Regions from separate parts of the Methylophilus sp. 5 genome, predicted to be linked through region 2. Evidence: riboswitches for the same ligand, from Rfam matches in the RefSeq annotation. Region 2 holds a riboswitch; the other holds the start of a gene.

Region 1 (4,255 bases), 1.3 Mb from region 2:
TTTGGAGTCTTGCGATGAAAGTTGCCTGGAAGTAGTCAGCCTGGCCGACCTGATGTATCACGCATTACGATAATCAGATCAGCCAGAAAAATATTTTGCGGCCAGCAGCTTAATGCAGCCGACGCTGACTGCGACGCGCCAGCATCATGACCAGTCCAGCGAGCAGCAATCCCGCTTGCGCAGGCTCAGGCACTGGAGAAATGGCGGCAAACATGCGCTGCCCAAGATACTCGTGCACCTTGGTCGTGATATGCAAATCATCCCAAAAAATATACTCATCAGGATTGGCACATAAGCTTGCGCCGTTATAACAAGCATCTGTTAAATTGGTAAATCCATTACTCAGCGCCTGTGCCACGCCATTGTCCAACTCGGTTTTGGTATCAAAATAAGTCAAGCGGGCAGACGTTGGCAACCCTAATCCTGCAAGCCCCGCAACCAGGTAATCGTTGTAGTCTCTCGTGTAATCTTCTAAAAACTGAACCACACCCGGCGTAGCCACGCTGAATCGTGGCGCATCAACCAGCGCAGGTAAGCCCAACACAAGAAAGTCGGTCGCGCCTTTGCTATGCAATAACGCCACCATATCAATCATATTTTGTGCCGCGGCTTGTGCAGTAAAAGTTTCAATGCCGTTGCCGCCGCCATCCAGCACATATAAATGTCCAGCATCAATCGAAGATACCGTATTCAAATAACTCGACATAAAAGTGAGCATATCCGCTGTAGTTGCGCCACCCACGGCAAAATTCTGAAAACTAGCGGGTGAATTTACCCCCAACTCAGTGGCAAGATATTCAACAGCCGTTGGGCCATTGGTAAAACGATAGTTGCTGTAAGGCAAAGCAGTTTGCCCGCCACCAAACAATTTGTAATAACTGACCACCGCAGTCTCTTGATCACCACCGTCAAAAAGACTATCTCCTATCGCAGTGATGCCGCTGTAGGCAAATGCTTGCTGAGAAAACAACACAAATGCAAAAAACCAGAAAAATAGCTTACGCATGACGTACTCCCTGAGTGTTAATTGTTAATTTATGCAATCTACTGGATTTTTAATGAATCCATCAAGGATTGCAATAGAAACTTTTAAAACGACAGCTATTTGAAACGTAACGAGAGACGAAAAAAGAGAAGGAGTGAATGATGTGCTAAGGGGTTACCTGAGCCTTGATCCTGAACCAAAAAGTTCAGGTGGTAACAGCCTAAGGTACATTAGGTTCGCACGCCAAGGGAGCCTTAAAAGACCACCCAACTTAGTGCGATCGCACAGCACCTGATGAGCCGAAACCTATAACAAAGACTAGTTCAAGGAATTTTAGACTCAGGCAACGCCTTAGCACACCATTTTTATGATACGCCATTTAGCAAAAATGACGATGAAAATTTTGTGAATTGAAGCGGATTACAACAGCTTATGCTGGCCGGATAACACATCATCAATCTGCTGCTGCATGGTCGAAATGCGTTTTTTAACATCGCCTACATCCACACCGCCGCTGCGCGTATTCAACAACTCATGCGTGATATTGAGTGCTGCCATAATGGCAATCCGCTCAACACTGACCATTTTGCCAGCATCACGAATTTCGCGCATTTTACCATCAAGGTAGCCCACGGCCTGCAACAAACTGTCACGTTCTTCGTCAGTACAGGTGACGCTAAGCCCGCGCCCCATAATTTCGATATCAATCGGATTACTTGCCATGACTAATGACCTTCCTCAGGCAACGCTGACAACAATCGCTCTAACTGAACGCTGGCTTGGGTCATATTCAGCTTGAGTGATTGCGACTCCTGATGCAGCCGTGTGACCTCCTGACGTAACTCAACATTTTCGTCACGCAGCTGGCCGCACAAAGCAATTAGCTTCGTCACACGCTCTTCAAGACTTTTTAAATCGGCATCCATCAGCCCATTATCTTTTAAAAAAATGAGTGTGGTCAATAGCTAAGCGCGTTTTTTCAAAGTAAATTAACAATTTAAGCATCGCCGCCTAAAGTTGGCTTACTGGCAAAAAAACGTGCTTTAGACTAAAATAGCGCTCAGTTGTCAGGTGCCTTCGCTGTGTTTCTTACAGAAAAGGTGAAACTGGGAAACAGGTGCGTGAACCACGTTCACAACTCCTGTGCTGCCCCCGCAACGGTAAGCAAGTGCGGGTCTATCCACATGCCACTGAGCGCAAGCTTGGGAAGGCGATAGATCAAAACTTGCAAGCCCGGAGACCGGCCTCGCAACCAACCATTTGCAATACCGCGGGGTGACGGTGTCTGATGATGTATTTAGCATTGCTTATTGTATAAGCAATGCTTTTGCGCATTCTCCCTCACTCCCTGGTCTTGATAGACAACCCATATGCGGGGACGCATATGACACAGGGATAAGATAATGAAAAAAGCCATTCTTAAAGGCCTGATCGGCCTTTCTTTAAGCGAACTCGCCTATGCCGCAGACAATGCAACGCTAGACGAAGTCATCGTGACTGCAACACGCACACCTCAACAGCAAGAGTCGGTCATTGCCGATGTTTCTGTGATTAATGCAGAAGAAATCAAGCGCGGCGGTCAAAGCACATTGATTGAATTGCTGCAACGCCAACCCGGCATTGAAATTAATAATAACGGTGGCGCAGGTAAAACCTCAGGTGTTTTCATGCGTGGTACCAATACCGGTCATACCCTGGTGTTAATTGATGGTGTGCGTGTGCAGTCAGCTACAGCAGGTACAACAACACTTGAAAATATACCGATCCAGCAGATCGACCGCATTGAAATCGTCAGAGGACCATTAACCAGCCTCTACGGGCAAGATGCGATTGGTGGCGTCATCCAGATTTTCACGAAAAAAGGTGTCGACGGTTTCAAACCGTATGCAAACCTGGGCTTTGGCACCTACGATACAACCTTGGCAGAAGCTGGTTTGCGTGGCAAACAAAATGATACTGCGTACGCAGTGAATGTTTCAGCAAACAAAACCAACGGATTCTCCGCATTGGATACCCGTAACCCCAACCTGAACGACAACGATGGTTATCGCAACCTGGCGGTGACTGGCAGCCTGTCGCATACAATTGTAGAGGGTCATGAAGTCGGATTAACCTTGATGCACAGCAAAGGCAGAACCCGCTACGACAACCGGTTTAATATCGATGCAACATCCCCAGCCTTTAATCCGGCCTTTTCTGACCATGCAGATATTGAACAGCACACCTACTCGCTGTTTAGTAAAAATCAGATAACAAGCAACTGGCACTCCACTTTACGTATCAGCCAAGGCTTTGATGAGTCTGTCAATTACGCAGCCCTCGGCCCATTTACCAGCGAAAGCAGAAGCCTGTTTAGAACAAAACAAGACCAATTTAACTGGCAAAACGATATTGCTCTGCCAGTTGGCGTGCTGACTCTGATGTATGACAAACTGGAAGACAAAGTGAACTCCACGACGGCTTACAATAATACCAAGCGCACCAATGAAGGTTACGTTGCCAGCTACGTCGCGAATATAGGCGCACATACTATTCAAGCCAGCGCACGTGAAGATCACAACTCAAGCTTTGGTAACAATGTGACTGGCGGTTTAGGCTATGGTTACAACATTAATAACGCGTGGCGTATTACCGGTAGTTATGGCTCTGCATTCAAAGCACCTACTTTTAACGACTTGTTCTTTCCAGACTCTTTTGGCTTCGCAACCAGCAATCCTAATCTAAAACCTGAGAAATCAGACAACGTGGAAGCCAGCCTACGCTACCGTGATGACACATCCAGCGCTTCGCTGACGGCCTATGAAAATAAAATTCGAGACCTGATCATTCTGGATAGTGCATTTGTTCCTGCCAACCTGAATAAAGCCAAGATACGCGGCGTCACACTGGCAGCTAGCCAGCGCTGGGAAAGCCTGGACATAGGCGGTAGCATCGACATTCAGTCACCACGTGACGATACCACCGACAACATGCTGGTGCGTCGCGCCAACCGACACGGCCAGTTTAATCTCGGTTACACGGTACAAGACTGGCGCTTTGGCACGGAGTTAGTGACTTCTTCTGCACGCTACAACGATTCTGCCAACACTTTGCGCATGGGTGGTTACACCCTTTTCAATATGACTGCACAATATAAAATCCATCGCGACTGGACTGTGCAAGCACGTGCCAACAACGTTTTTGATAAAAACTACCGCTTGGCATTGGATGGTAATCCGGCAACAACAGGCTTTGCCTACAACACCCCTGGCGCCAACCTGTTCGTGAACA
Region 2 (7,699 bases):
GGCAAAGTGAGCCCGCGCGCATGCTACGTGCAGAATACAGGACGCGCACCGGTGAGCAGCAACACATACAGCTGACTGATGGCACGGATATTTATTTGAATACTGCGACCGGACTCAATACCGCGTTTGATCAATCACAACGTTTGATCGTATTGGAAGGTGGCGAGGTGCTGGTACAGACTGGTTACCATGATAAGTTGCAACGACCGCTGTTGATTGCCACGCGTTATGGACGGTTACGGCCACTGGGCACGCGGTTTATTGTGAAGCAGCGCTCCAACAGCATAAGTCTTGCTGTGCTGGAGGGGGCAGTTGAAATTATAACCAGTGGTGGGCAGCAACATGTGTTAAACGCTGGCTGGCAGACGCATTTTGACCATGATGCAATCGCTGCTCCTGTGACCGTGAGCCCTCATCAAGATGGCTGGACGCGCGGCATTCTGCACGCACGCGAAATGCGGCTGGCCGATTTTGCGGCTGAGTTGGCACGCTATCGCAACGGTATTGTCCGTTGCGCGCCTGGCGTGGCTGACCTGAAAGTATCCGGTGTTTTCCAGTTACGTAATACTGACGAAGTATTTGCCAGCTTGCCAACTATCTTGCCAGTGAGCGTGAGTTACCTCACGCGTTATTGGATGATGCTGGATAGGCCAGAGACTTAATAAATTCGTGCGCATAAAAGTAATTCTTTTTTGTCCCTTTTTTAAAACTGGCGTGTGAAGTGAGTAAGGGAGATGCATTTCTCATTACTTACATGCCAATAAAAGGGAAACTCATGCAGCAGCACACTCATCGTTACCAACTGCGCAAGGCAGTTCAAACTGCATTACTTGTGATGGCGGTTAGCGGTACTTCATTTGTTTATATGTCTGCGGTATATGCAGCAGATGGCACCAAGGCCACAGTGACAAGCTATCGCATTAAAGCCGATACATTGGAGCAATCTCTCAGTGAGTTTGCGAGCCTGTCAGGTGTTAGCATCACCTTGCCGCCAGGCTTGGTCAATGGCAAAACTAGTTCAGGAATCAACGGGAATTACACGGTGCAGCAAGGGTTCGATGCTTTGCTATCAGGGACAGGGTTGCAGGCGATTGAAGTGAGTAGGGGCGTGTTTTCCTTGCAAAGATCCAGTCCAGAGATTAAAAGTCAACAGGATGTGCAAACGTTGAAGGAAGTGACCGTGGTTGCACCTAAAGGCCGCGACACTGAAATAGCAACCGGCCCGGTGAATGGCTATGTTGCCAAGCGAAGTGCCTCTGCGACCAAAACGGATACCGCCATTATCGAGGCTCCGCAATCGATTGCGGTCATCACACGTGATCAAATGAATGCGCAAAATGTGCAGTCTGTCAGTGATGCGTTGCGATATACCGCAGGTGTATATGCCGAGTCTAACGGCCCTGATCCGCGGGCAGATAATATTGTCATTCGTGGTTTTGATGCCAATGGACGAGACCAATATCGCGATGGTTTGCGGTCTTATGCGTTTAACAACCAGGGCGGCACAGTGTTGGAGCCATATGGGCTGGAACGGGTGGAAGTGCTACGTGGGCCCTCTTCAATTTTATATGGGCAAGGCGGTCCGGGTGGATTGGTGAATCTGGTCAGCAAAAAACCAACCGATGTGCCTATTCATGAGTTACAGGCACAGGTTGGTCGTTTCGACCGCAAGCAGGTTGCTGCCGATTTTGGCGGGTTGTTGACAGACGATGGCGTGTGGTCTTATCGCTTGACTGGTTTGTGGCGGGATTCAGATACACAAATTGACTATGTGAAAGATGATCGTGTCTTTATTGCACCGGCCATCACATGGCGTCCTAGTGATGCAACCTCGTTGACGATTCTGACTGATTATCAAAAAAATGTACGCGGCCAGGGCTATCAGGCATTGCCTAAAGTCGGCACGCTGGACGCTAATCCTAATGGCAGGATTCCAACCAGTCGATTTATCGGTGAGCCAGGTGTAGATAAATTCAATCAGGAACGTTATGCATTGGGTTATTTGTTTGAGCATGCGTTTAATGAGCATCTACTGTTTCGTCAAAACTTGCGCTATCAGCATATGCGTACCAATGCGCTGTCTGTATACCTGAGTGGATTGCAGTCAGATAACCGTACCATCAGCCGTTTTGGCGGCGGTAGTAAAGAAGATGTTGATAATCTGACAGTGGATAACCATGCCCAATTCAAATGGGCGTCAGGCATCTTTGCACATACGGCATTGATTGGCCTGGACCATCAAAAAATGCGCAGTGATGTGGAAGGTACTTTTGGGGTATTTTCTGATCTGGATATATACAACCCGGTCTATGGTGTTGGTCTCCCGACGCTTAACGTCAATAACGATGTGACTCAGAGATTAAGACAAACCGGTTTTTATCTTCAGGATCAGATCAAAATAGATGAGAAATGGGTGTTAACGCTGGGCGGTCGACGCGATTGGGCACGCACTAGCAGCGAGGATCATCTAACGCCTGCTGACAGTAATGCTCAAAATGATCAGGCAACAACATGGCGTGCGGGTCTTGTGTATTTGACAGACAGTGGCTGGGCACCTTATGCCAGCTATACCGAGTCATTTACGCCAGTGATTGGTACCAGTTCTCCGGCGCGTGGCAGTAAGCCATTTGAGCCAGAGTCTGGCAAGCAATATGAAGTAGGCCTGCGCTTTCAGCCGGAAGGGCAACGCACTATGCTCACGTTTTCGTTATTTGACCTCACACGCAAGAATCTCACCACGGCCGATTTGCAGGATGCCACGGGCACTTACAACATTCAGCGCGGTGAAGTCCGATCACGAGGATTTGAAGCGGAAGCTAAAACACAGCTTGATAATGGCCTGGATTTGATAGCGAGTTTTACGCATACCGTGATGGACATCACCAAGAGTAATGATGGGGTGCAGGGGAATGTCCCCAATAATATCCCCAAGCACGCCGCTGCATTATGGGCTAACTACCAGCTGCCGACTGCTTGGTTGGCAGGGTTGAGTGTAGGCGGGGGTGTTCGTTATGTCGGGGCTAGGTATGGCGAAGATACCAATGAGTATAAAGTGCCTGCCTACACCTTGGTTGACGCCAGTCTGCGCTACGATATGGCATTGTTGGGCCAGCAGTGGAAGGGGTGGCAGGCTGCCATGAATGCGAGCAATTTATTTGATAAAGAATATGTGGCTGCATGTGGTTACTATGGAGATGGTTGTAAATGGGGCTATCGCCGTAATGTGATGGCCACTTTGACCTATCGCTGGTAATGCGACACGTACTTGTACTGTGGCATCGCTGGGTGGGCCTGGCGATGGCAGCATTTCTGATTATTTCTGGGCTCACTGGCACCATCATTGCGTTTGAAGATGAGATAGATGCCTGGTTAAATCCGCAACTGTTTCAACCAGCTTGGCAGGCTGGCCAACCGGTGCTGGATGCCTATCACTTACAACAGTTGGCGCAGCAGCAGGCCCCGGCCGGTACGCTGGTAGATGAAGTGTTGTTCACGCTGCCAGAGGCACATATTGTCCCCGGCCTGACTGAGCGTGTACTGGCTTTCAGGCTTAGTGCTGCAGATCCACAAGCCATGGAGATGGTGGCTGACCAGCTGTTTATCGACCCGCAGACGGGTGCGAGCCTAGGCGCACGCAAATGGGGTGAGAGCCCGTTTCAGCGAGCAACCCTGATTACATTTCTCTATAAGCTGCATTATTCGCTAGCCCTGCCGGGCGAAAGCGGGCATCTGATCATGGGAGTTGTGGCCTTGTTATGGACGTTGGACACCTGTGTTGCGTTTATATTGACGTTGCCCAGACGCCAGACGCATGCAAAAAAGAGATTCTGGCACCGATGGCAACCAGCCTGGATGGTGAAATGGCAAGCCAGTGCCACGCGTATCAATTTTGACCTGCATCGCGCCTGTGGTTTGTGGTTATGCACGGTTTTACTCATCTTCGCCTGGTCCAGCGTCATGTTTAACTTGCGTGACCAACTCTATTTACCCGTCATGTCCAAAATATTGCCATTCGATTTGTCGTGGCGTAGCGTGCCCAAATTAGATAAGCCGCTCGCAAGTTTACCCATGCCCTGGCCAGCGGCCCACGTCATGGCACGTCAAGCCATGCAGAGCTTTGTGCATACCCACGATTTGACTATTCAGTTTGAAGACAGGCTACGATTAGATCGTCAGCGTGGGGTGTATATGTATTCCGTCCATAGCTCCGCCGATTTGCGCGAAGACAGGGGCAATACCGCCATTTTGATAGATGTCTATACAGGGGAAATAAAAGGTTGGTGGCTACCGACGCATGGTGAGGCCGGGAATACCTTCAGTAACTGGCTGGGGGCATTGCATATGGGGCAGGTGTTCGGTTTGCCGTACCGAATATTTGTCAGTTTCACTGGCATCGTGTTGGTGATGATTTCTATCACCGGTGTATTCATCTGGAGCAAAAAACAGTCTGCAAAATCAAAACTGGGCATCACAAATTAATGCTCAGCTATTTGTTTAAATCTACCAGCGGCGGCTCAGCATAAAGTGCAGCACAATCGCCTCATTACGAATTTCAGACTCACCAAATAATCGGCTGTTGTATTTGACGCTGACCGGCAACATCCACTCGACCCCGCCTGTCATCAGCCAGTGCTGGTCAATCTTGCGTGCGGCGCCGAAGGTCAGGTGATGCTCAAGGGTGCCTGCCAATAAAGGACTTGAGTTCTGGCGCGGAATCGGGTTTTTGCCGTAATTGTGACCTGCATAAAGCGTGGTGCGGTCATCCCAGTTGTAAGCGACGCCTGTTGCGACCACCCATTGGTCTTTCCAGTTGGCATTCATTGGGCTGCCATAGACGGATTTCGCAGAGGCATTGTTTGGTGTAGTGGCACGCAGGGTCACTTCATTGATCGCATCGTCCCAGTTGAGCCAATTGAGCTTAAATGATAGCAGCCAGTCATCTGTAGGCTTAAACGCCAACCCTACAGCCACTTCGCGCGGCAAGGCGAAGCCTTTTATGGAGGCATCTGAATACTTTACTTTGCCCAGTCCAAGAGCGGTGTCATCAGCGACCAGCGTGCCACCAGTCATGGGGAGCTCGGTTTTTTCAGTATAGGCGGCCGCCAGCGTCAGCGTTGGCGTTACCCGATATTGCATGCCGAGCTTGAAGCCAGTACGGATGGCTGAGGCGCCCTCTAATTTATAGCCAGCAAAACTCGAGCCGCCGCCAAAGTTGACAGACGTGTTGGAGAAAAAATCCTGTTCTATGCTCGCATAAACGATATTCAGGCTGGCGCCTAGAGAGAGCTTGTCCGTTACTTCACAGCCGATACCGGGGATGATCTTGGCGATACCAAACAGCGAGGAAAGGTCATCGCGATTGCCAAACGGCGTACGCAGGTTGTCGAACACGCCACCGGCGCCACCTTGCGCGAACAGGCCGATACCGGCCGTGCAAGCGGTATTTTCCAGCGGCCGTGCATAGCCGCCACCGCCAAGTAAAGTATAGCGGTTCGACGCATGTTCTTCGTTGCGCGGATCTTTGTGCACCAGGTCGGTCGTACGCAGCACCGAGCCAAACATATCCAGCAATGGCGCCTTGATTTGCGTCAGCCCGGCCGGGTTGGTATTCAGCGCGCTGGTATCGCGCGCGACGGCAACGTCAGCACCGCCCATCAGGGTCGATTCAGCGCCAAAGCCAATCAGGTTAATCCCATTGGTGGCGTGCACTGCACTGCAAGCGCCTGCTAAGGCGAGTAGGGTTGCAATACGTAGTGTGTAATGACAGAAATCAGTCATAGTGGATTTGGTTTTTATTCGTTATACGTAATGTCGCATAATTTAACAAAACTGTGTTGCGATAATAAAGCGTAGATTACATGGTTATTGTCGTTGGCATAGTGACTAAAACTATGTTTACTCGCCTTAAAAGCGTTGATTCCGACTGGCGAATGTATCGATTCGGCTAGCTTTTTATTCTATGCGAGTTGCATGCACATTGTTGCAAAAACCTCTATTTGTTTGTGGTGGAAATATTCCTGAATGAAAACAATCAGTTGCTTGCTGTCAATTAAAATAAATCAATATATTGTGTTTTAGGTAATTGAAAAGCCATAGATATTGTTTTATAGTCGCATCCATACGGTATGCAGAAGAGACTCTTCTTCTGTATTTAATAGGGAACCTGGTGCGTGAAGCCGCTTAAGTATCATCAAGCCAGGGCTGCCCCCGCAACTGTAATCAGCGAGTTGTTTGCTGCCACTCAAGCCACTGAATCAATTTCGGGAAGGCGAAAGCAAATAATGACGACCTGAGAGCCAGGAGACCTGCCGTGGAAATTTTTCTTGTTAACGTTTGAGGCGGGGTGTCCTCGGCAGATGCAATTGGTCTATAAACACTGATTGTTAGTCTGGCCTTTGAGCGGGTGCATTTTTCATCGTGATGATGGCCGGGTATTGCCCGGTTGAAATGCGTCTGGCTTTGGGACCCCTCGCTTCCTGGATTGGGAGCCATTAATGTCAAAATACGAATCCATGCAGGCCACAAAAAGAGATGGCCGCAAGGAACCAATCAATCTCGATAAAATTCATCGGGTGATTGATTGGGCATCACAAGGCCTGAACAATGTATCGGTCTCCCAGGTGGAGCTGCGCTCCCATATCCAGTTTTATGATGGCATCCGCACCGATGACATTCATGAAACCATTATTAAATCAGCGGCTGACCTGATCTCTGAAGAAACGCCAGACTATCAATATCTGGCTGCACGCTTGTCTATTTTTCACCTGCGCAAAATTGCTTATGGCCAGTTTGAGCCACCGCATTTGTTTGACCATGTGACCAATCTGACTGCCCTTGGCAAATACGACCAGCATTTGTTAAAGGATTACAGCCGCGAAGAATTTGACGTGCTCAATAGCACCATTGACCACTGGCGCGATATGAACTTCTCTTATGCTGCGGTCAAGCAGCTTGAGGGCAAGTACCTGGTGCAAAACCGGGTGACCAAAAAAATCTACGAGAGCCCGCAGTTTTTGTATATTTTGGTCGCGATGTGTCTGTTTGCTAACTATAAAGGCCAGGCGCGCTTGGATTTCATCAAGCGTTTTTATGACGCTGTGTCTACCTTTAAGATTTCTCTGCCTACGCCTATCATGGCGGGCGTGCGTACGCCGACCAGACAGTTTAGTTCTTGTGTGCTGATTGAGTGTGGCGACAGCTTGGATAGTATCAATGCCACCACCAGTGCGATTGTGAAATATGTCTCACAACGCGCAGGGATAGGCGTCAATGCGGGCCGTATCCGCGCCCTGGGGAGTGAAATCCGTGGTGGCGAAGCACAGCATACCGGTTGCCTGCCGTTCTACAAATTGTTCCAGTCTGCGGTGAAATCTTGCTCGCAGGGCGGCGTGCGTGGTGGTGCTGCCACCTTGTTCTACCCGATCTGGCATCTTGAGGTCGAGTCTTTGCTGGTGCTTAAAAACAACCGCGGTGTAGAAGAAAACCGTGTGCGCCACCTCGATTACGGCGTACAACTTAACCGCTTGATGTACCAGCGCCTGATCAAGGGCCAAACAATTACCTTGTTCTCGCCGCATGACACGCCAGGGCTGTACGATGCGTTCTTTGCCGATCAGGATGAGTTTGAGCGCCTGTATACCCAATATGAAGCCGATGACAGCATCCGCAAACGCAGCCTGCCAGCGGTGGACCTGTTCTC

What was found. A riboswitch is a leader RNA that binds a small molecule or an ion and turns the genes downstream of it on or off. The one in region 2 is predicted to bind cobalamin.
Region 1: linked by a shared signal. The riboswitch ahead of METH5_RS0107345 (TonB-dependent receptor domain-containing protein) and the one ahead of nrdA (class 1a ribonucleoside-diphosphate reductase subunit alpha) in region 2 are both predicted to bind cobalamin.

What each region holds. Positions count from the first base shown of each region.
Region 1 is NZ_KI911560.1:1,562,068-1,566,322, reverse strand. Features, by position in the region: gene METH5_RS0107365 (DUF2237 family protein) at 1-73, shown strand, start outside; gene METH5_RS0107360 (SGNH/GDSL hydrolase family protein) at 110-1,006, opposite strand; gene METH5_RS0107355 (cell division protein ZapA) at 1,406-1,708, opposite strand; gene METH5_RS0107350 (hypothetical protein) at 1,711-1,947, opposite strand; cobalamin riboswitch at 2,038-2,249, shown strand; gene METH5_RS0107345 (TonB-dependent receptor domain-containing protein) at 2,389-4,255, shown strand, end outside.
Region 2 is NZ_KI911560.1:257,787-265,485, reverse strand. Features, by position in the region: gene METH5_RS0101180 (FecR domain-containing protein) at 1-662, shown strand, start outside; gene METH5_RS0101175 (TonB-dependent siderophore receptor) at 776-3,253, shown strand; gene METH5_RS0101170 (PepSY domain-containing protein) at 3,253-4,479, shown strand; gene METH5_RS0101165 (OmpP1/FadL family transporter) at 4,501-5,778, opposite strand; cobalamin riboswitch at 6,105-6,328, shown strand; gene nrdA (class 1a ribonucleoside-diphosphate reductase subunit alpha) at 6,495-7,699, shown strand, end outside.